3 regions of the Vibrio sp. PSi01 genome follow, and region 3 is predicted to be linked to each of the others. Evidence: predicted binding sites of a transcription regulator. Region 3 holds the regulator's gene; each other region holds the start of a gene.

Region 1 (6,925 bases), on a different contig from region 3:
CAATACGCATAACCAGTTACTATGGGAAGCTCCTCAGTAACATCAATGTCAGAGAAAGCCTCTCTAATCGTATCGTCCAAACTTTGAGGGGTTATGTTGTCCCAACCAGAAAGGTCAACAAAGGTCGAATTTATACCAATGTTTTTTAATTTAAGAGCCGTGTTGTATGCACTATGTGACTCTCCAATTGAAGAAAGAAACTCTCTAATCTGTGGTAAATAATGTCTCAGTGAAAACTGTCCGTATTGGCACGTTTCAAGAATGTTAGTAATACAGTTTTTGGCTTCTGAAATACGAGACCGGATGAACTTATCTGCTCTCATACGATTCATTGGATCCGCAAAAATATGCTCATTGGTCAATAGCATGCGGCGTTCAATATAAGATAGAGCATCCTTCCACGAATCGTCACGCATCGCTATCAATTGATAGACACCAGGCTTACCTGTTTTTTTACATTCCAACAATGCATCCGTCATACCGCTGTAAGCGGACACAACAAAGATTCGGTTATAAGGATTTTGAGGGCGGAGAATAATATTGTCGAGCACAGCATCAAATGCTGTCATTGATGTACCGCCGATTTTTTCTACGGTAAATGTCATAAAAGACCTTTTGTTCTTGAAGAGATTAAAGACTAAATAATAGGGAGCGGGGTGAGATATCACCCCTGAATATATGGGTTAATCAACGAGTGGATAAACGCCGTTTTCATCGTGTACTTCAGCGCCAGTAATTGGTGGGTTAAACACACAAGCCATTGTCATTTCTTTGTTTTTATATGCGCGTAAATAATGCTCATCATTCTTATCTAGGATGTACAACGTACCGGGTTTGATTGGGTAAGTTTTACCACCAACGACTTCAATCTCCCCTTCACCACTCATACAAAACACAGACTCCAAGTGGTTTTGGTAATGGATATGTGTTTCTGTCGCTTCGTAAATTGTTGTGATATGAAAAGAAAATCCCATATTGTCATCTTTCAATAACATGCGAGTGCTTTCCCAGTTATCCGATACAATACGTCTTTCACTATTACGACATTCATCAAGTGTTCTAACAATCATTTTACTCTCCCTATTACGATGCTTTCTTGAAATGCTTGGTTGCTACCACTTCAACTGAGTCTTCGAAAATAGTTAAACCTTGCATCAATTCCGATTCTGAAATGGTTAATGGACAAAAGAACTTCAAGATTTCATCGTTTGGACCTGCGGTCTCAATTACCATGCCCTTGTCAAAACACACTTTTGCAATCTCATCAGCTGTGTTCCCATCTTTACATTCAATGCCAATCATCATTCCGCGTCCCTTGCGTTGAACAAATAGCTCAGGGAAACGCTTGAGATTGCGTTGAATGACATCATCGACCATTCTTGAGCTACGTTGAATATGATTTTCAAAATCATCATTTGACCAATACATTTCTAACGCTTTAGCAGCAGTAATGAACGCATGGTTGTTACCACGGAAGGTGCCGTTGTGTTCTCCCGGCTCCCACTTGTCTAGTTCAGGCTTTAATAAAACCACAGCCATCGGTAAGCCATAACCACTTATCGACTTAGATAGCGTAACGATATCTGGTTTTATACCTGAAGGTTCAAAGCTAAAAAACGTTCCTGTTCGACCACAACCGGCTTGAATATCATCCACAATAAGTAGGATATCGTGGGCTTTACAGATTTTGCTTAACTTCTGTAGCCACTCATTTGAAGCGACATTTAACCCACCTTCACCCTGAACCGTTTCCAATAAAACGGCAGCAGGTTTATCCATACCAGCGGAATTATCGGTTAACATCGTTTCAAATAATTTTAAACCATCGATTCCAGCGTAACCTTCAAATGGCAAACGCGTAACGTTGTTGAGATTTGAGCCCGCACCTTGCCTGTGGTGTTGGTTGCCTGTAGCAGCCAATGCACCCGCCGTACAACCATGAAAACCATTGGTAAATGCAACAATACTGCTTCGACTTTTTACTTTTTTCGCCAACTTAATCGCTGCCTCAACCGCATTTGTTCCTGTCGGGCCGGTAAATTGAACTTTGTAATCTAATGCTCGAGGTTCCAAAATAAAGCGACTAAGAGCTTCTAGGAATTCAGCTTTGGCTTCTGAATGCATATCCAAGCCATGTGTAATTCCATCCATTTCAATATACTCAAGTAAAGCTTGCTTAAGTATTGGATTGTTATGACCGTAATTGAGAGATCCTGCTCCAGCAAGAAAATCGAGGTAACGATCACCTTGTTTTGTTTCAAGCCAGCAGCCTTTTGATTTAGCAAAAGTGACTGGAAAACTATTCGAGTATGAACGTACGTTAGATTCCTGCTTTTTAAAAATATCCATGATAAGGCCGTTATTTGATTCCTATAAGTTAATGATTATTTAAGGGGTATTCGATACAAATACTCAGTATCGTGCAGCCCTTTAAAATGAACATTTTCATCTAAGAAAGTGGTCACTTTTCCAGTGCTACTATTTTTTGCGTCTAGCTTTTTAAAGAGTGCCCAAGACGCTTGATTTGACTTAGTAATGGTTGTTTCAATAGCTTCTATACTCTTCAGCCACTCTCGACGAAGTAAGCTGTTCAACATCTTGTAAGCTAAAGAGTGACCTCTAAATCGAGGAGCAACTGCAACTTGCCAAATAAAGAGAACATTAGGCTCACTCGGTTTTTGATAACTCGAGATAAAGCCCGCAAGCTCACCTTTGTTCTCAACCAAAATACAAGTTTTACTAAAGTGAGTGGATTGCAAAAAATTGCAATATGACGAGTTGGTGTCTAGTGGTGGACATTCTGAAATCAGTCGATAAATGTCGTTGCCATCTGAAGCTTTGGGCTCGCGAAAACTCCATTCTTCACTCGTTTTTTCTATCACTTCTGGACACAACACCCAAGGCGCTGATGTAATCATACCGAGAAATTCCTTTGAACTCTAATTAAATTCCTTTTTATTATGAGCATTTACCCCCTACTAAGATCAACACCTTAACTTTAAAAAACAAAAATTAGTGATCTGTATCACATTTAATAGCGGTCAGCATGAATTAAATAATACTTTGAGTTCTAATGTATTTGATCGGTGGAGATCTTAAGAAAATGTCTTTAACCGAATAAGCGTCAAAAGAAGGTTAGAGTCATTAGTAAATTATGTGCTCAGATTGCCAATCAAGCGGCATAAATCACCAACACTCTCAGTGTTGAACATTCTATCGAGTAGATAACAACGCTTCGAATGGCAGTGACTCGCTATCCACTATTAAAATATCGGCCTCAAAAACAAAAAAACCTAGCGAGAGCTCGCTAGGTTTCTTATCTAACATATCGATGAATAATGAACTCAGAGGAAACGAGTCCAGAAATATCAGCTTGGAAAAGGTTTACTTCAAGGGATCATTGTCAGGCAATGCTTTATGTATCCATAGCGCCAGACGCTTTTTAATGTTTGCCCCATCAAGCTTACTTTCTGGTAACGGCGTGATCTGATTTACTTCAACAAGAAACAAGTACACCGCTTTGACCTTTATTGGTTGAGATGAATGTGGCAAATCAAAACCTTGCAATTTAGCCATTTTAAAACCGACCTCAACTGCTTTTTTCACTAGTTTATCTTCATTAATGATCTTCGCGGTTTTCGACATATTATCTCCATCACCTTTCCGAATAAGCATTGAGTATACCAAACAGAATGGTAGACAAGATTACCGTGCTCTCAAATCGAAAAACTCTTTCTGATAAATAGAAAAATTTGATCCACTGGATAGGAGCTTACTCGAATTTATTTTACATTGAATACTGATAAGCAAATGGGCTCTTAATCATACGTTCAATAAATGAGATCCTTAGTCAAGAAACTGAAAATGGTGCAACATTTGGCTTACCATTCTAAAGAATACGAAATATTATGGTTGGTATTTAAATGATAATTCTTCATAGACAGACCAATAAACCACTGTTATTTAACTAGTTTTATACTAAGCTGACTGAGATCATATTTACAGTCACCTGTAACGAAAACTTATTTACAAAACACTCATTAAGAAAATAGAATAAACCCACTAATTTTATAATGGTGTTAAAAATGCGTTACCTTTGGGCTTCATTCTGTCACAAAAATCCAATCCTCGGACGAATCGTTCACATCACGATTATGTTAGTAGCGTTAGCTTCTCTCGTTACCCCGTTAATGTCGACTGACGCTACAACTATCTTAGTGTCGCTGTGTGTCGCTTTGGTATGTATTGTGCTTTTTGTTTTCTTCGCACTCAGCGACAAAATGCGTTCAGGTATGCATTAATCACGGCCTTAAGTGTCAGCAGTACGGACAATGAATCAAATGTAAAAACGCCCAAAGTTGTTCGCTTTGGGCGTTTTCAGTCATTGGGCTTTATTTATAGCCAATCCAGCTTACACTAATCGTAATCATAGATTGATCATTCAAGCTTATGAAAAATATCAATAACCACGTAGAATTTTCAACTGACGAATTTGACTGATCGAAGAGTTCAGACTTGTTCTCAGTTTGTCCTACATCACTTGTGATGGCTTGTTGAATATTATGGGTATTCAGAAACAGAAAAGATCAATCTGGCATCACTACGATACCCATACTTTCAAGCAGTTGCTCTTGCTGCCACGCAACAATTTTAACGCCTGTTGTATCGACTTTTCTTGGGTCTAACCCTTCTAATTCAGCATGGCATAAATTGGCACCTTGCATACTGAATTGCCCCCATACGTCTTCCGAGAACACACCACGGCTGAGATCAGACTCTTTCAATGACGCGCCACCAAGGTAAGTACCTATCCAACGATTCTCAAATAACTCACACTTCTCTAAACAAGCTTGTTCAAAATTCGCGTATGACAGGTTACAACCTGTAATATAAGCAGAACAAAAATACATTCGATTGCTGACTTGGTTAGCAAAATTAGTGCGAGTGAAGTTCGCCCCTTTCAAATCGCAATCACGTAGCTCAATACCATAGCAATTCGCGTTACTAAAATTCGCCATCGCCAACTGGCAATTCTGGAAGCTTGCATCTCGTAAGTCGGCAATATCAAAGTGGCATCCCTCAATATCGCCTTGCTCAATAAATTTACAGTTAATGAACGTTGCATCACGTAAGTTCGAACGTCTGAAATCACAACGGATAAACGTGCAGGCTGTAAATGTAAGCTCTGATAAATCTTGCTGAGCAAAACTGTGCTGATGATAAGTGCTGTTATTGGTGTCCATTTAGCCCCCTAAAGAAATTAAGCTAAGACTACCATTGCGATCTCAAGAAAACACCAAATTAAAAACCAACAAAAACAGTAACTTAAAATACCCTGATTTAGCCATTTTAAGGCACCAAACAAGCCCTTTAAGGTTGTTATTTTCGATTTATAGGATGTGCTTATCTTGAAAAAAGTTTTGTCGCTTAGAAGTGCCAATAAGAGAAAATGTTACTTTGACGGAACGAGTCAATTATTGACCGCGTCCTAACGCGCTAGACTGGACGGTTGGTATGTTGCTCGTTACACTATTCCTCATTCTCAGCATAAAGAGTAAGAACAATGAAAGACATGCGACAAGCTATGCTCGATGCAGGGTTTAGCCTTATTAATGAACACGGGTTTGCTGGTGTTGGCCTGATGAAAATCATCAACCAAGCGGAAGGCACGAAGGGTTCTTTTTACCATTACTTCAAATCCAAAGAACACTTTGGTGAGATCCTTCTTACTAACTACTTTGATGAGCATCTCGCTAAGCTAGATGACTTTTTAAGTGATGAGTCGCTTTCTCGTCGTGATCGCGTTAAAGCCTATTTCGAATTTTGGTGCGCGTCGAAGTTGACTGAAGACTTCAATATTCAGTGCCTTGTGGTAAAACTAGCCGGAGAGGTAGCAGGAACAGCTAATTCGTTACAATCAACCATGGCAGAGGGTTCAGAAAAGATAATCCTACGTATGGCTAAGCTATTCGAAGAAGGCAATGAAGCGGGTGATTTCAATATCGTAGATCCTGAATCACTATCTCGCACGCTTTATGGCTTATGGCTGGGCTCTACGCTAATGGCAGCGATGCAGCGCAACCGTTCGATTCTCAACAATGCCATGGAAGAGACATTGCTTGCGATGAGTTCAAAAAATTAACCCGCTCCTACACACTAAAAGGCTCGCTTTATATAGCGAGCCTTTTTGTTTTTCAGGCTTGTTCTTTTTCTACCTAGGCTTCAGCTTATCACGTGATCGATTCGATTATCCCATCCGTGGCGCTAAGTTATTGGCTTTAAGCAAAGCATTGAGTACTGGGTCGATATGTTGAAAGAATTTGAGCCACCCTTTACACAGGTAATTTAGCCCAGCCTCACCATCACGACTGTTGATAATTCGGTTCTTAGGGCACTCGCCATGACAAGCAAATTTGAACTCACAAGTTTGGCACTGTTTGGGCAACGACTTTTGCTTCGCGAATCCAAAATTTTGCTGAGCAGGCGAAAACGCTAGCGTCGATAGCGGCTTCTCATGAATATTACCTAACTGAAACTCAGGAAAGACGTAATGATCGCACGAATACACATCGCCATTAGGTTCAATTGCTAACCCTTTTCCACAGATCTCACTCAAGGTACACATGGTGCTTTCTCTGCCCATCCATACTCCGACAAAATTTTCAAAGTACGGCACTAATATTTGTCCAAAATCGCGTTCGAACCACTCATCAAAAACCGTCGACAGAAACTCTCCCCATTGCACTGAATCGACACTCCAAGGTTCAACCTCGCCTGATACGGGAATGATCGCTTGTTGGTTGCTCAACCATTTATTGTTGGTATGAGCCTCACGCTTATCGACCACAGGAATAAACTGCAATTGCTTCGAACCCACTTCATCACGCAGAAAGCGATAGACCTCTAATGGATATTTTCCTGTCAC
Region 2 (6,925 bases), on a different contig from region 3:
TATCAACGCCCTCCTCCGTAGGTCTCGAGAATGACGAATTGTAGGTATAAAAAGGACAGTTTAATAAGTTCACTTTTATACAGGCAAAAAAATACCCCGCATAAGCGAGGCATTTAAAAAGCTTAGATGAATAATTCGCTAGGAATTATTGACCTTTAACTTCTTTAAGACCGTTGAAAGGAGCTTTAGAACCTAGAGCTTCTTCGATACGGATAAGTTGGTTGTACTTAGCAACACGGTCAGAACGGCTCATAGAACCAGTTTTGATTTGACCTGCAGCTGTACCTACCGCTAGATCAGCGATAGTTGCATCTTCAGTTTCGCCAGAACGGTGAGAGATTACTGCAGTGTAGCCAGCGTCTTTAGCCATCTTGATAGCAGCTAAAGTCTCTGTTAGAGAACCGATTTGGTTGAACTTGATAAGGATAGAGTTAGCTACGCCTTTCTCGATACCTTCAGCAAGGATCTTAGTGTTTGTAACGAACAGATCGTCACCAACGATTTGAAGCTTGTCGCCTAGAAGTTCAGTTTGGTGCTTGAAGCCATCCCAATCTGACTCATCAAGACCGTCTTCGATAGAAACGATTGGGAAGTTGTTCGCTAGCTCAGCTAGGTAGTGGTTGAACTCTTCAGAGGTGAAAGTTTTACCTTCGCCCTTCATGTTGTAGATACCAGCTTCTTTGTCGAAGAACTCAGATGCTGCACAGTCCATAGCAAGAGTAACGTCTTTACCTAGTTCGTAACCAGCAGCTGCAACAGCTTCTGCGATAACTTCTAGAGCTTCAGCGTTAGACTTAAGGTTAGGAGCGAAACCACCTTCATCACCAACTGCAGTGCTGTAGCCTTTAGACTTAAGAACTTTAGCTAGGTTGTGGAATACTTCAGCGCCGATACGTAGACCTTCTTTAAGAGTTTTAGCGCCAACTGGTTGGATCATGAACTCTTGGATGTCAACGTTGTTATCTGCGTGCTCACCACCGTTGATGATGTTCATCATTGGTAGAGGCATAGAGAACTGACCAGCAGTACCGTTTAGCTCAGCAATGTGCTCGTATAGAGGCATGCCTTTCGCAGCAGCAGCAGCTTTTGCGTTAGCTAGAGATACAGCTAGGATAGCGTTCGCGCCAAACTTAGACTTGTTATCAGTACCGTCTAGGTCAAGCATGATTTGGTCAACGTCAGCTTGTGCTTTAGCGTCAGAACCTACTAGAGCTTCAGCGATTGGGCCGTTTACAGCTTCAATAGCTTTAAGAACACCTTTACCTAGGAAACGTGATTTGTCGCCGTCACGTAGCTCAAGAGCTTCGCGAGAACCAGTAGATGCGCCAGATGGAGCAGCAGCCATACCTACGAAACCGCCTTCTAGGTGTACTTCAGCTTCTACAGTTGGGTTACCACGTGAATCGATGATTTCACGACCTAGAACTTTAACGATCTTAGACATTGAATGTTTCCTTCTCGTTGAATATATATAAATGTCAAATTTAAAAGGTAGCAGCACAACTTACGCAGCTACCTGTATTCCTTTTTACTTTTCTAATTCGCCGCGCTGATATTCACCAGCTGCTTTAACGAAACCTGCAAACAATGGGTGACCATCGCGAGGTGTTGAAGTGAACTCTGGGTGGAATTGAGCAGCAACGAACCATGGGTGGTTCGGGTTCTCAATAACTTCAACCAGTTTCTTGTCCGCAGATAGACCTGATACTTTTAGGCCCGCTTTTTCAATTTGTGGACGAAGATTATTGTTCACTTCGTAACGGTGACGGTGACGTTCATGGATCGTCGCGCTACCGTATAATTCGTAAGCCTTAGTACCTTTAGCAAGGTGACAAAGCTGTGAACCTAGACGCATAGTACCACCTAGGTCGGATTTTTCAGTACGTTCTTCAACTTTACCTTCGCCGTCGATCCATTCAGTGATTAGGCCAACAACAGGGTATTTAGTTTCCTTACAGAATTCAGAAGAGTGTGCTCCTTCCATCTTCGCAACGTTACGAGCGTACTCAATAAGAGCAACTTGCATACCCAGACAGATACCTAAGTAAGGTACTTTGTTTTCACGAGCGTATTGAGCAGCAAGAATCTTACCTTCAACACCACGATCGCCAAAGCCACCAGGAACTAGGATTGCGTCTAGGCCTTCTAAAATTTCTACGCCTTTTGACTCAACATCTTGAGAGTCTACGTATTTAATTGTGACGCTTAGGCGGTTTTTCAAGCCTGCGTGCTTAAGTGCTTCGTTTACTGATTTGTATGCATCAGGTAGTTCAATGTACTTACCAACCATACCAATCGTCACTTCACCCGTTGGGTTAGCTTCTTCGTAAATTACTTGTTCCCACTCAGACAGATCAGCTTCTGGTGCATTGATACCGAAACGCGTACACACAAGATCATCAATGCCTTGTGCACGGATTAACTGTGGGATCTTGTAGATAGAATCTACGTCTTTCATCGAGATAACGGCTTTTTCTTGTACATTACAGAAAAGAGCAATTTTCTTACGTTCGTTTGCTGGGATAACACGATCTGAACGACAAACTAGGATGTCAGGTTGGATACCGATAGAAAGTAGCTCTTTTACAGAGTGTTGCGTTGGCTTAGTTTTCACTTCACCTGCAGCCGCTAGGTAAGGAACTAGAGTTAAGTGCATGAACATTGCGCGTTCACGACCTAATTCGACAGCTAGCTGACGAATCGCTTCCATGAATGGTAGAGATTCGATGTCACCAACAGTACCACCAACTTCAACAAGCGCGATATCGTGGCCTTTAGCACCAGAGATTACGCGTTCTTTAATAGAGTTAGTAATATGAGGGATAACCTGGATTGTTGCACCTAGGTAATCACCGCGACGTTCATTACGTAGAACGTCAGCATAAACACGACCTGCTGTGAAGTTGTTACGCTTAGTCATCTTGGTGCGAATGAATCGCTCGTAGTGACCAAGGTCAAGGTCAGTTTCAGCGCCATCTTCCGTAACGAACACTTCACCGTGTTGAGTCGGGCTCATAGTGCCTGGATCAACGTTGATGTAAGGGTCAAGCTTCATCATAGTCACTTTAAGACCACGAGCTTCTAAAATAGCCGCAAGAGATGCTGCTGCAATACCTTTACCTAGAGAGGATACAACCCCGCCAGTAACAAAAATGTAATTTGTCGTCATGTTTAACCTGAAATTGGTTGAATGAGGGAAATGGATTACTTCTGGACGGGATGAAAATATACCAGAAGCCCCTTATCGCCACAACGTGAAATCTATCACACTGCTATTTTTTATTTTTTGCTTCAAATCAATTCATGATAAATGCTTTGGTTATCTTTTCTCCGCCACTTTGACTTCATCCCACATAGAATCAAGCTGTTGTAGTGAAAAATCGGTTAAATCCTTATCTTGTTGGCGAACTATTTGTTCGACGCCTTTAAAACGTCGTGAAAATTTCAGGTTTGCTTTTGTCAGAGCCGATTCCGGATTTTTTCCCAGATGTCGGACCAAATTAACCGTCGCAAACAGTAAATCACCCAACTCTTCTTCAACCAGGTCTTCATTTGGTGTCACTTGAAGCGCTTCTTCTAGCACCTCATCGACTTCCTCTAAAACCTTATCTGCAACTGGACCGATAGAGTCCCAATCAAAGCCGTATTTTGCGACTTGTTTTTGAATCTTTGTAGCACGCGAAAGTGCAGGCAGAGAGTTTGGTATTGAGTCTAGAATACTTTCCTGAGTTTTTCCTGCCTCGGCTTTTTCTTTGGCCTTTTCAGCTTCCCAGTTAGCATTAATTTCTTCATCACTTGCAAATTCGGTATCAGAAAAAACATGCGGATGGCGGCGTGTTAGTTTCTCATTGATACCGTCGACCACATCAGAGAACTCAAACAAGCCCTGCTCTTTTGCTAATTGGCTGTAGAAGATTACCTGAAACAACAAGTCACCCAACTCTTCTTGCAGGTTCGGCCAGTCTTTGTTGTGAATCGCGTCCACCACCTCATATGTTTCTTCGATAGTATGCGGCACAATTGTTTCAAAGTTTTGTTTCAAATCCCAAGGACAGCCACCTTCAGGATCGCGCAGCTTAGTCATAATCTGTTCAAGTTGTTCAATCGGGTGATTCATCGTTTTCTTCCTATTCACTGTCTTTGATTTTTTAAATTTATAGCTTCACTGAAACTAAAAGGTACTCAAACTAAAAGATATTAGAACTAAAAAAGGTGAGCAGCCAAAACCACTCACCTTTGTTGATACTGTCTAATTCTCTAAATAATTGAAACTGTGGCTAGGCGACAAGCAAGCGAAACTCCTGAGCATAGCTTGTCTATGTGATGAGCCTGGGCCGGCACTCCGGAGTGCGCTCAGGCAACAACGCCATCAGCTTCAAGTATGACGAGAATTTTAGCCTAGGCGTTTTACGCTCATGACATCTTTGATTTGTTCTACTCGGCTAGTCACTCGACTCAGAATTTCAATATTGGTCACTTCCAAATCAAAATCCATCACCGATAGCTGACGTTTGTAGTCGATACGGCTCTTCATTGTCGTCACACTAATCTTTTCATTTGAAAACAAAGAGGTGATATCTTTCAATAAGCCATTCCGCTCTAGCGCTTCAACACGCAGCGTTAGGATATATGATCCAACGAAGCCATTACCCCAGACGGTATCAATGATACGCTCTGGTGCGTGCAGGTGAAGCTCACCTAATTGCTCACAATCAGCCCGGTGAACTGAGATACCACGCCCTTGAGTGATATAACCTTTGATTGTATCGCCAGGGATAGGTTGGCAACAACGCGCTAAATGCGTCATCAGGTTATCAACGCCTTCAACGACAACCGCATCTTTCTTAGGGCGGCTTTGTTGCGCGGGTTTGTTTTCTGACTCAAGCAGTTTCTCTAACGCTTTTTTGTCTTCTTCTTCCGCTGTTGGTTTGTTAACCAAGGCATTAATGTGATTAACCACTTGGTTAATACGCAAATCGCCACTACCAATACCAGCATAGAGTTCATCTGGCGTATTTACATTGAAACGTTTCAAAGCATATTGATCGGCATCTTTTAGGGTTGCACCCACTTTGGCTAGTTCAACCTCAAGGATGTCTCGACCCGCTTCTAGATTTTTCTCACGACTTTGAGCACGGAACCATGCGTTAATTTTTGCACGAGCACGACCAGAATGAACGAAGCCTGTGGTTGGGTTTAGCCAGTCACGTGAAGGGTTCGGTTCTTTCTGGGTGATGATTTCAACTTGATCACCCATTGATAGCTTATGAGTGAATGGGACGATTCGACCAGCAACTTTGGCACCGATACAACGGTGTCCAACCATAGAGTGGATGTGGTAAGCGAAGTCCAGTGGGGTTGCCCCCATAGGTAAATCAACCACGTCACCTCGTGGTGTAAAGGCATAAACGCGGTCATCGAATACTTGGCTACGAACTTCATCCAGCATCTCGCCAGAATCAGACATCTCTTCTTGCCAGTCGATAAGTTTACGCAACCAAGTAATTTTCTCGTCGTAACCACTGCGTCCGCTTGAAGCACCTTCTTTGTACTTCCAGTGCGCAGCGACACCAAGCTCAGAGTCTTCATGCATCTGCTTGGTACGGATTTGAATCTCAATGGTCTTGCCTTCAGGGCCCAGAACTACAGTATGAATTGATTGGTAACCATTTGGCTTAGGGTTCGCCACGTAGTCATCAAATTCACTTGGTAAGTGTTTGTATTTGGTGTGAACCACACCTAAACCGGCATAACAGTCTTGCAGTTGGTCTGCGATAATACGCACTGCACGCACATCAAAAAGCTCATCAAACGCTAAGCCTTTCTTCTGCATTTTACGCCAGATACTGTAGATGTGTTTTGGTCGACCGCTGACTTCCGCATTAATGCTTGAACGCTTCATTTCTGCCGTTAAGTCATCAACAAAGTCTGTGATGTATTGTTCTCGGACGATACGACGCTCAGACAGCTGTTTAGCAATCTGCTTATAAGTGTCGGGTTGTTGATAACGGAACGCGTAATCTTCGATTTCCCACTTCAGCTGACCAATACCTAAACGGTTAGCAAGTGGAGCATAAATATTAGAACACTCTTTTGCTGCCGCACGGCGCACAGCATCAGGGGCCTTTTTCACTTCAATAAGGTTACAAATTCGCTCTGCTAGCTTGATGACTACGCAGCGGAAGTCGTCGACCATCGCCAGTAGCATACGACGAACGTTATCGACTTGACCCGAGGCAGCACTGCCTTCAAGGGTCACGTTTAGCTGGCCTAACGCCGCCATTTCTTCAACGCCATCAATCAGCTTTACGGTTTCTTTGCCGTAGTATTCTTCAAACGCTTCACGCTCAAAAACACCACTTGAGACGACTGGGAAAAGTTGTGCAGCGATCAACGTCGCACGGTCCATAGACAGCGTAACCAAGATTTCGATCATCTCACGCCCACGCCAAAGCAGGAGAGACGCTTGATCGTGATCTTTTAACAGCTCTTCACAGTGACGATAAACTTTGATCAGTTTATTCGAGGTCTTTGCGTCTTGATTCAATGACGCAATCCAACTTTCTAGCTCAAACTGTTCGCTTGGGTTTAAATGTGCGCTTCTTACCGCAACCATCATGCCTTCCTAGTTATTATGTTTTATACCCAATTCAATATGACTAACTGATTCCAAGTTAGTTCGACCATATTGATATCAGCGCAGGCTTTCCTGCACCTTTTTGATTCATTTTGAAGCCTTATTTATAGGCCTCTAAGCCTTGATAAAGAGAGCCATCGATTCTAGATGACTGGTGTGCGGGAACATGTCTAGCATACCCAATTTGGCCAATTGATAGCCTTGTTTTTCTAAGCTCTCAGAATCTCTAGCTAGAGTAGCAGGATTACACGAAACATAAACCACACGCTTCGCTCCTAGCGCTGAAAT
Region 3 (6,925 bases):
CACCTAGATTGGGCGGTAGATAATAATAGAAAAGTATGTCACAGGCTGATGGCTGCTGACTCTGTGTCTCAGCCTCTCCCTTTCTAATCCAAATTACTAGCTTGCTAGAACCTCTGACAAGGAGTCACCATGACGCCCGATCTACTCTTTAAATCACTTTGGGACGATTACATTCACAGGCTTTGTCCATCGGCTGAGAAAGTACATCACTTGCTGAAAGAAGACGAAGCTCTGATTAATGATCACATTGCACTGCGTACTTTCAATGTTGCTCCGCTAGGTATTGAAACATTGGCTAAGCCTTTCCTTGAGCTAGGTTATAAAGCGTGTGGCGATTACTTGTTTGAGAGTAAGAAGCTAGTCGCGAAGCATTACGAGCACCCAGATCCAAATCAACCTAAAGTGTTCATTAGTGAGTTGAAGGTCGAAGAGTGTTCAAGTGACTTACAACAGATCGTTGCTAAATTGGTTGAGCAAGTCGACGTAAGCAAGCTTCAAGGCCATGAATTCTTGTTTGGTGGTCGTCTATGGGACTTGAGCTTCGCAGATTTCCAAGTGCTTGCAAAAGAAAGTGAATACGCGTCTTGGCTCGCAGCTCATGGTTACGGTGCCAACCACTTTACAGTGAGCGTTAATCAACTCGATGCTTTTGATGAAGTGCAGGCAGTGAATGATTATTTGAGCGAATCAGGCTTCACGATCAATGCATCTGGTGGCCAGGTTAAAGGCTCTCCAGAGGTCTTATTAGAGCAATCATCAACAATGGCAGATAAAGTCCCAGTTTCATTTGTTGAGGGCAATGAGATGATTCCTGGAGGCTTCTATGAGTTCGCTAAGCGTTATGCGATGGCTAATGGTGAGCTTTATACCGGTTTTGTGGCAGCATCGGCTGACAAGATCTTCGAAAGCACTAACGGTTAAAGAAAGATACGAGTACGGACTTTACCCTAAAGATGCAGATAGGCTTCGCTTCGAGAGTGTTTGCGCTTCGAAGCTGTAGGTGTTTCATTCGCATCTCGCATCTCGCATCTCGCATCTGCTCTCTAGATCTTTAGAAAACAAAAAAGCCACCAAATTTGCATTTGGTGGCTTTCAAATTTTAGGCTCAGTTAATCGAGATTAACGAGTGCCATATACCACGATAGTTTTACCGTGTGCAGAAATTAGGTTCTGCTCTTCTAGCATCTTCAAGATACGACCAACTGTCTCACGAGAACAACCAACGATCTGGCCAATCTCTTGGCGAGTGATCTTGATTTGCATGCCGTCAGGGTGAGTCATTGCATCTGGTTGTTTTGCTAGGTTTAGTAGCGTTTGTGCGATACGACCAGTTACGTCAAGGAACGCTAAGTCACCAACTTTTTGGCTAGTTACTTGTAGACGGTTTGCCATTTGCGCTGATAGACGCATTAGGATGTCTGGGTTCACTTGGATAAGTTGACGGAATTTCTTGAAAGAAATTTCAGCTACTTCACAAGGAGATTTTGCACGAACCCAAGCTGTACGCTCTTGGTCTTCTTCGAATAAGCCTAGCTCACCGATGAAGTCGCCTTGGTTTAGGTAAGAAAGAATCATTTCCTTACCTTCTTCGTCTTTGATAAGAACTGCCACAGAACCTTTAACAATGTAGTACAAGGTTTCTGCCTTTTCACCAGCATGAATCAAAGTACTTTTTGATGGGTACTTATGAATATGACAGTGTGAAAGGAACCACTCTAATGTTGGATCGGTTTGAGGTTTACCTAGAACCATAATATCTCACTTCCTCTGCAGGGTATGCTTGCCGCTTTCCGTATTTTAGCTAAGCCTGGATTGACTTGTAGGATAAGAGCACTCGTTGAGCGCTGCAAGCTATCTTGTGTTTCGTTTAAGAATAGTATCCTTTTTCAGGTACTATTTCTTGATTTTAATCGTGACCAAGCTACGATTTTTTACGCAAAATTGTGCACATGATCACGGTATGAAAAGTAATCAACCAGAATGGTGCTCTGTTAACCAATTTTTCCGGTTTCGATGAGTTGTTGTAGGATCGGCCTTACAATGAGCTCCATAGCAAAACTCATCTTCCCTCCTGGTACCACAAGCGTGTTGTGGCGAGACATAAATGAGCCATCAATCATAGCTAAAAGGTAAGGGAAATCGACGTTTTTGATGCCGCGCAAACGTATAACAACGAAGCTTTCGTCTAAACTTGGGATCCCTTTAGCGTTGAGAGGGTTTGATGTGTCTACCGTTGGAACACGCTGAAAGTTGATGTGAGTACGCGAAAACTGAGGAGTAATGTAGTTAAGGTAATCATCCATCGAGCGAACAATCGAGTCCATTACTGCTTCACGAGAATGACCACGATCGCGTGTGTCGCGAACGAATTTCTGGATCCATTCTAAGTTGACGATAGGTACCATGCCGATCAGCAAGTCGACGTGTTGAGAAACATTGATATCGCCATCAACCACACCGCCGTGCAGGCCTTCGTAAAACATCACATCTGAATTTTCTGGGATCTCTTGCCATGGCGTAAAGGTGCCTGGCATTTGATTGTAAGGAACGGCTTCATCGAACGTGTGCAGGTAGCTACGTACCTTGCCTGTACCTTCGTTACCGTATTTACGGAAGAACTCTTCTAGCGCACCAAAGTCGTTGGCTTGTGGACCAAAGTAGCTGATGTGCTTACCTTGCTCGCGCGCTTTACGGATCTCGACATCCATCTCTGGTCGAGTGAAGCGATGGAAACTATCCCCTTCAACCCAAGCGGCCTTCACGTCCATCATATTGAACATTTTACGGAAGGCTTCTGAGGTGGTGGTGGTGCCGGCTCCTGATGAACCCGTCACCGCAATAATTGGATGTTTAGCGGACATGACAACCCTTGTCTTTTGAGTAACTTACTTGTTAGCAATCGTTTACCACTATAACACGGCTCCTTTATGAGCGCAGCCTAGAAGCGTTTTGTGACTTGAATATCAACGGTTTCATGCAGCTCAGAAAATACGATACTGACTTCTCCTGAGGCTAATTGATGTTTCACTTGGTCAATCTTGTTTTGCAATGAAACCTCTACATCACCGTAGTCTGTACCTTCACGCAGCACGAACTCTTTGATGAGGTTTTCCAGTGTTTCTGGTGCAATGTCTTGCCATGGGATGATCATAAATACTTCTCTCTTTTATGTTCATGGATATGTTGATAACTATGTTTATTAATTAGTAATGTTTTTACTTCTATTTACTAAGGCTCGGTCATTATGCCGAATCTTGGATACTTTCATAGTAGGCTGGCAATGCTTCTTCTAGCCAAAACCTGGGCTTGAGCGTGCTACCGGTAATGAACCCCACATGGCCACCTTTCTGAAACAAGCGATAATCAATATTGTCTGGTAGTACGAATTTTGGAATAACATCATCAGTCATGAAAGGATCGTCTTTAGCATGAATGATCTGAGTCGGTAGCTTAATCTTATTCAGTTTTGGAAGCGCTGAACATTGAGCATAGTAGTCTTGAGCATTCTTAAATCCATGCAGAGGCGCAGTGATCCTTTCATCAAACTCATACAGTTTGTCTATTTTTTTGATGGTTTCAGCGGAGATACCTATTTTTTCTTGTAACAGCTTAACCTTTTTCAAGGCATTCGATTTGAGTGAGTTGAGCAGGTATTTTTTATAGAGCCTAGAGAAGCCTCTTTCAATACGACTGGAGCAGCAAGCTAAATCAAAAGGAGCAGAAACTATCGTTGCCGCCGACAGTAATGGGTCGTCCGCATACTCAGCCAAGTAGTTCGCCAGCATGTTTCCGCCTAGAGATATACCAACCGCAACCTTTGGGTTATTGGGAAATTGCGCGTGTAAGTGTCGTAGAAAGAAACGAGCATCTTCTACTTCTCCTGAATGGTACGCGCGAGCCAAGCGATTCGGTTTTCCGCTGCATCCTCTAAAGTGCATCATCACGGATAACCAACCATCTTTAGCAAACGCATTCATCAGTCCATTGGCGTAAGGGCTTTCAAAGCTGCCTTCCAAACCGTGGAATAGAACGAAAATGGGCTTATTATTCGCATCTCCTCTGCTTTTATTATCACTATTGGTGCTATCTCCCTTAGGGTCCTCGCTCCATGCAAGGTCGAGGAAATCACCGTCGGGAGTTTCTAAGGTTTGCCATTGAGGATCAAATAACGCCTGCTTTCTAATAAACCGTGGCACTAAGGTTTGTAAGTGCGGATTAGAGAGACCAGCCGCTGCGGTAAATATTGTCATAAAACAGTCCATGCTTCTTTTATGGGCTTTGATAAAGTGTTGAGCTTTTAGTGAAACGCCCATGTTTTTATTTGAGCTTGGTTGATTCTCGGCATAAGCGCAAGAGTTTCACTCATACAGGTTACAAAACAGGTTGTAGGTAACTGGTTGAATACTATCGAGGTTAAGCTCTATATATTGCTAATAATCCGAGCCACCATCGCGTGAACACGAAGAACGATAGTCCCCAATAAGCTTGGATCTTGATCTAACAAAAGGAAAAGGGAATGCCTTAGGGCTGAGGGGCTGGTTCAGAAAAAGCAACATAGAGGTTTTCTGCCCCTAATAATCGACAGTATTGAAAAGCGAGAGGCGCTTGTTGGTTTGCGAAAAGCTGAAGAGAGTTTATGTAGTCGACGAGATCAGATTGTTGTTGTTTCTCTAGTTGTAATTCGAACTGTAAGGCTTCACGGTAGAGTGAATCAACAACGTGTGCTTTGAGATGCTTACGTAGCTCTCGATAACTATGAAGCAGGGTTTCAGAGCGGCTCAAACACTGTTGAACTTTGTGCCACTCTTCTTCGGCAAAAGACAATTGCTGCTCATCAAGCCATTTGAGCAGCAGCAGTAGATTGACGTTGCCGTGAAACTGGTTTTGTAAAGCTAGGCACGCATCCTTTACACCACGCACACTGTAATACTGAAGGCTAAATTGCCATAGTCGTTCCAGTGTTAGTGATATTGGGGCGTGCTCTGGGCTCATAAGCTATCCATATCCTGTTCCATCTGCTCAAGCTCTTCTTGAGTGGACATCCAATCCATTTCAACTTCTTCTAGCTGTGATTTACTGCTCGCTTGGAGAGCGAGTACTTTATTCAGTTTAGCCTTATTTTCAGCTTCATACAGTGAAGTGTCGGATAATTCTTGCTCGGCTTCTTTAAGAGCCAACGTTAATTTATCCATCTGCTTTTCAAATTGACTCAGCTTTTTACGAATTGGTGCCGTTAGTTTACGGAACTCTGCTTCTTTACGTTTCTGATCTTTTTTTGCTGCTGCACTGTTGGCGCCGTCTTTTGCTGGTGCCAATGCTTGTGCTTCTTTGCGTTCAACTTTCTGCTGTTCGGTTAGCCACTTGTAGTAATCGCTTAGGTCACCATCAAACGGTGCCACTTGGCGGTCGTGTACCAAATACAAATCATCGGTAGTCGCACGGAGTAGGTAACGGTCATGCGATACGATAACCATTGCGCCTTCAAACGTCTGCAATGCAAACGTCAGCGCCTGACGCATGTCGAGATCCAAGTGGTTGGTTGGTTCATCGAGCAGCAACAGATTTGGTTTTTGCCATACTAGTAGCGCCAGAACTAAACGCGCTTTTTCACCGCCTGAGAAGGGGGCTACTTTATCGAGCGCTTTTTCACCTTGGAAACCGAAGCTACCTAGGTAATCACGCAGTTGTTGCTCTGTGTGTTTAGGGGCAATCTGCATCATGTGTTGCAGCGGTGTTTCTTCTGGGTGCAGCGTCTCTAATTGGTGCTGTGCAAAGTAACCCATCTTAACGCCTTGTGAATAGCTCAGTTCACCACCTTGCTGTTTCAGTTCGCCAGAAAGGAGTTTAATCAGTGTTGACTTACCAGCGCCATTTCGGCCAAGTAGACCAATACGACTGCCCGGTACTAGGTTCAAGCGAATCTTCTCTAGAATCAGGTTGTCATCGTAACCCGCAGAGACTTCATCCATCATCATGATTGGATTTGGTAGCGCGTCTGGTTCTCTAAACTCAAAGCTGAATGGGTTATCAAATTGAGCGGGCAGCACTTGTTCCATTTTCTCTAATGCTTTGATACGGCTTTGCGCTTGGCGAGCTTTTGAGGCTTTGTAGCGGAAACGGTCAATGTAGCTCTGCATATGAGACATTTGTTTCTGCTGTTTTTGGTACATCGCTTGTTGCAGGATCAGTTTTTGCGCGCGTTGAGTTTCGAACGATGAGTAGTTACCGGTGTATTCATTGAGCTGCTGGTTTTCAACATGCACGATGCGGTTGACGATAGGATCCAAGAAATCTCTATCGTGCGAGATAAGAACGAGTGTGCCAGGGTAGTTTTGTAACCAGCGTTCTAGCCACATTACTGCGTCTAAATCCAAGTGGTTGGTTGGCTCATCGAGTAGCAGTAGGTCACTGCGGCACAATAGGGCTTGCGCTAAGTTCAAACGCATACGCCAACCACCCGAGAACTGGGTTAGGTTCCATGTCATTTGTTCTTGGCGAAATCCTAAGCCATCCAATAGCTCAGCAGCACGTGCTTTGATGCTGTAACCACCAATGGTTTCAATTTTGCCGTGGATCTCTGCTACTAATGTGCCGTTGTCGGCTTGTTCAGCTTTCTCTAGTTGATCTTCAAGGCCGCGATATTCACGGTCGCCATCAATCACGTATTCAATCGCTGTTCTTTCTAGTGCTGGCGTTTCTTGAGCAACCCAAGCCATTTCCCAATGGGCTGGTTTACTGAATGAGCCAGCATCAATAGACAGCTCGTCTTTAATTAAGGCGAACAGCGTAGATTTACCACAGCCGTTTTTACCAACCAAACCGATCTTGTCGCCAGGATGAAAAGTCGCAGATGCTTGGTCGAGGAGTGGCTTACCGCCGCGTAGCAATTGAATATCAGAGAAAGTAATCATATAGAGGTAGCATA

Evidence for each region. The regulator CRP, encoded in region 3, controls carbon source genes, mostly activating them, when cyclic AMP is high. The targets are predictions, from matches to a motif close to TGTGANNNNNNTCACA.
Region 1: a site for CRP is predicted at 3,015-3,030, ahead of ectA (diaminobutyrate acetyltransferase). Genes of this name have one in related genera too.
Region 2: a site for CRP is predicted at 3,254-3,269, ahead of ACFI6G_RS10575 (CTP synthase). Genes of this name have one in related genera too.

What each region holds. Positions count from the first base shown of each region.
Region 1 is NZ_JBHNYN010000002.1:254,653-261,577, reverse strand. Features, by position in the region: gene ACFI6G_RS04285 (aspartate kinase) at 1-605, opposite strand, end outside; gene ACFI6G_RS04280 (ectoine synthase) at 684-1,070, opposite strand; gene ectB (diaminobutyrate--2-oxoglutarate transaminase) at 1,084-2,349, opposite strand; gene ectA (diaminobutyrate acetyltransferase) at 2,385-2,918, opposite strand; gene ACFI6G_RS04265 (DUF5062 family protein) at 3,385-3,645, opposite strand; gene ACFI6G_RS04260 (hypothetical protein) at 4,086-4,301, shown strand; gene ACFI6G_RS04255 (Qnr family pentapeptide repeat protein) at 4,587-5,243, opposite strand; gene ACFI6G_RS04250 (TetR/AcrR family transcriptional regulator) at 5,564-6,142, shown strand; gene ACFI6G_RS04245 (anaerobic sulfatase maturase) at 6,248-6,925, opposite strand, start outside.
Region 2 is NZ_JBHNYN010000005.1:336,640-343,564, forward strand. Features, by position in the region: gene eno (phosphopyruvate hydratase) at 146-1,444, opposite strand; gene ACFI6G_RS10575 (CTP synthase) at 1,529-3,169, opposite strand; gene mazG (nucleoside triphosphate pyrophosphohydrolase) at 3,320-4,117, opposite strand; gene relA (GTP diphosphokinase) at 4,394-6,616, opposite strand; gene rlmD (23S rRNA (uracil(1939)-C(5))-methyltransferase RlmD) at 6,752-6,925, opposite strand, start outside.
Region 3 is NZ_JBHNYN010000012.1:12,544-19,468, reverse strand. Features, by position in the region: gene ACFI6G_RS15585 (DUF1338 domain-containing protein) at 130-921, shown strand; gene crp (cAMP-activated global transcriptional regulator CRP) at 1,120-1,752, opposite strand; gene ACFI6G_RS15575 (phosphoribulokinase) at 1,992-2,861, opposite strand; gene ACFI6G_RS15570 (YheU family protein) at 2,939-3,151, opposite strand; gene ACFI6G_RS15565 (hydrolase) at 3,243-4,250, opposite strand; gene ACFI6G_RS15560 (TIGR02444 family protein) at 4,522-4,992, opposite strand; gene ACFI6G_RS15555 (ABC transporter ATP-binding protein) at 4,989-6,911, opposite strand.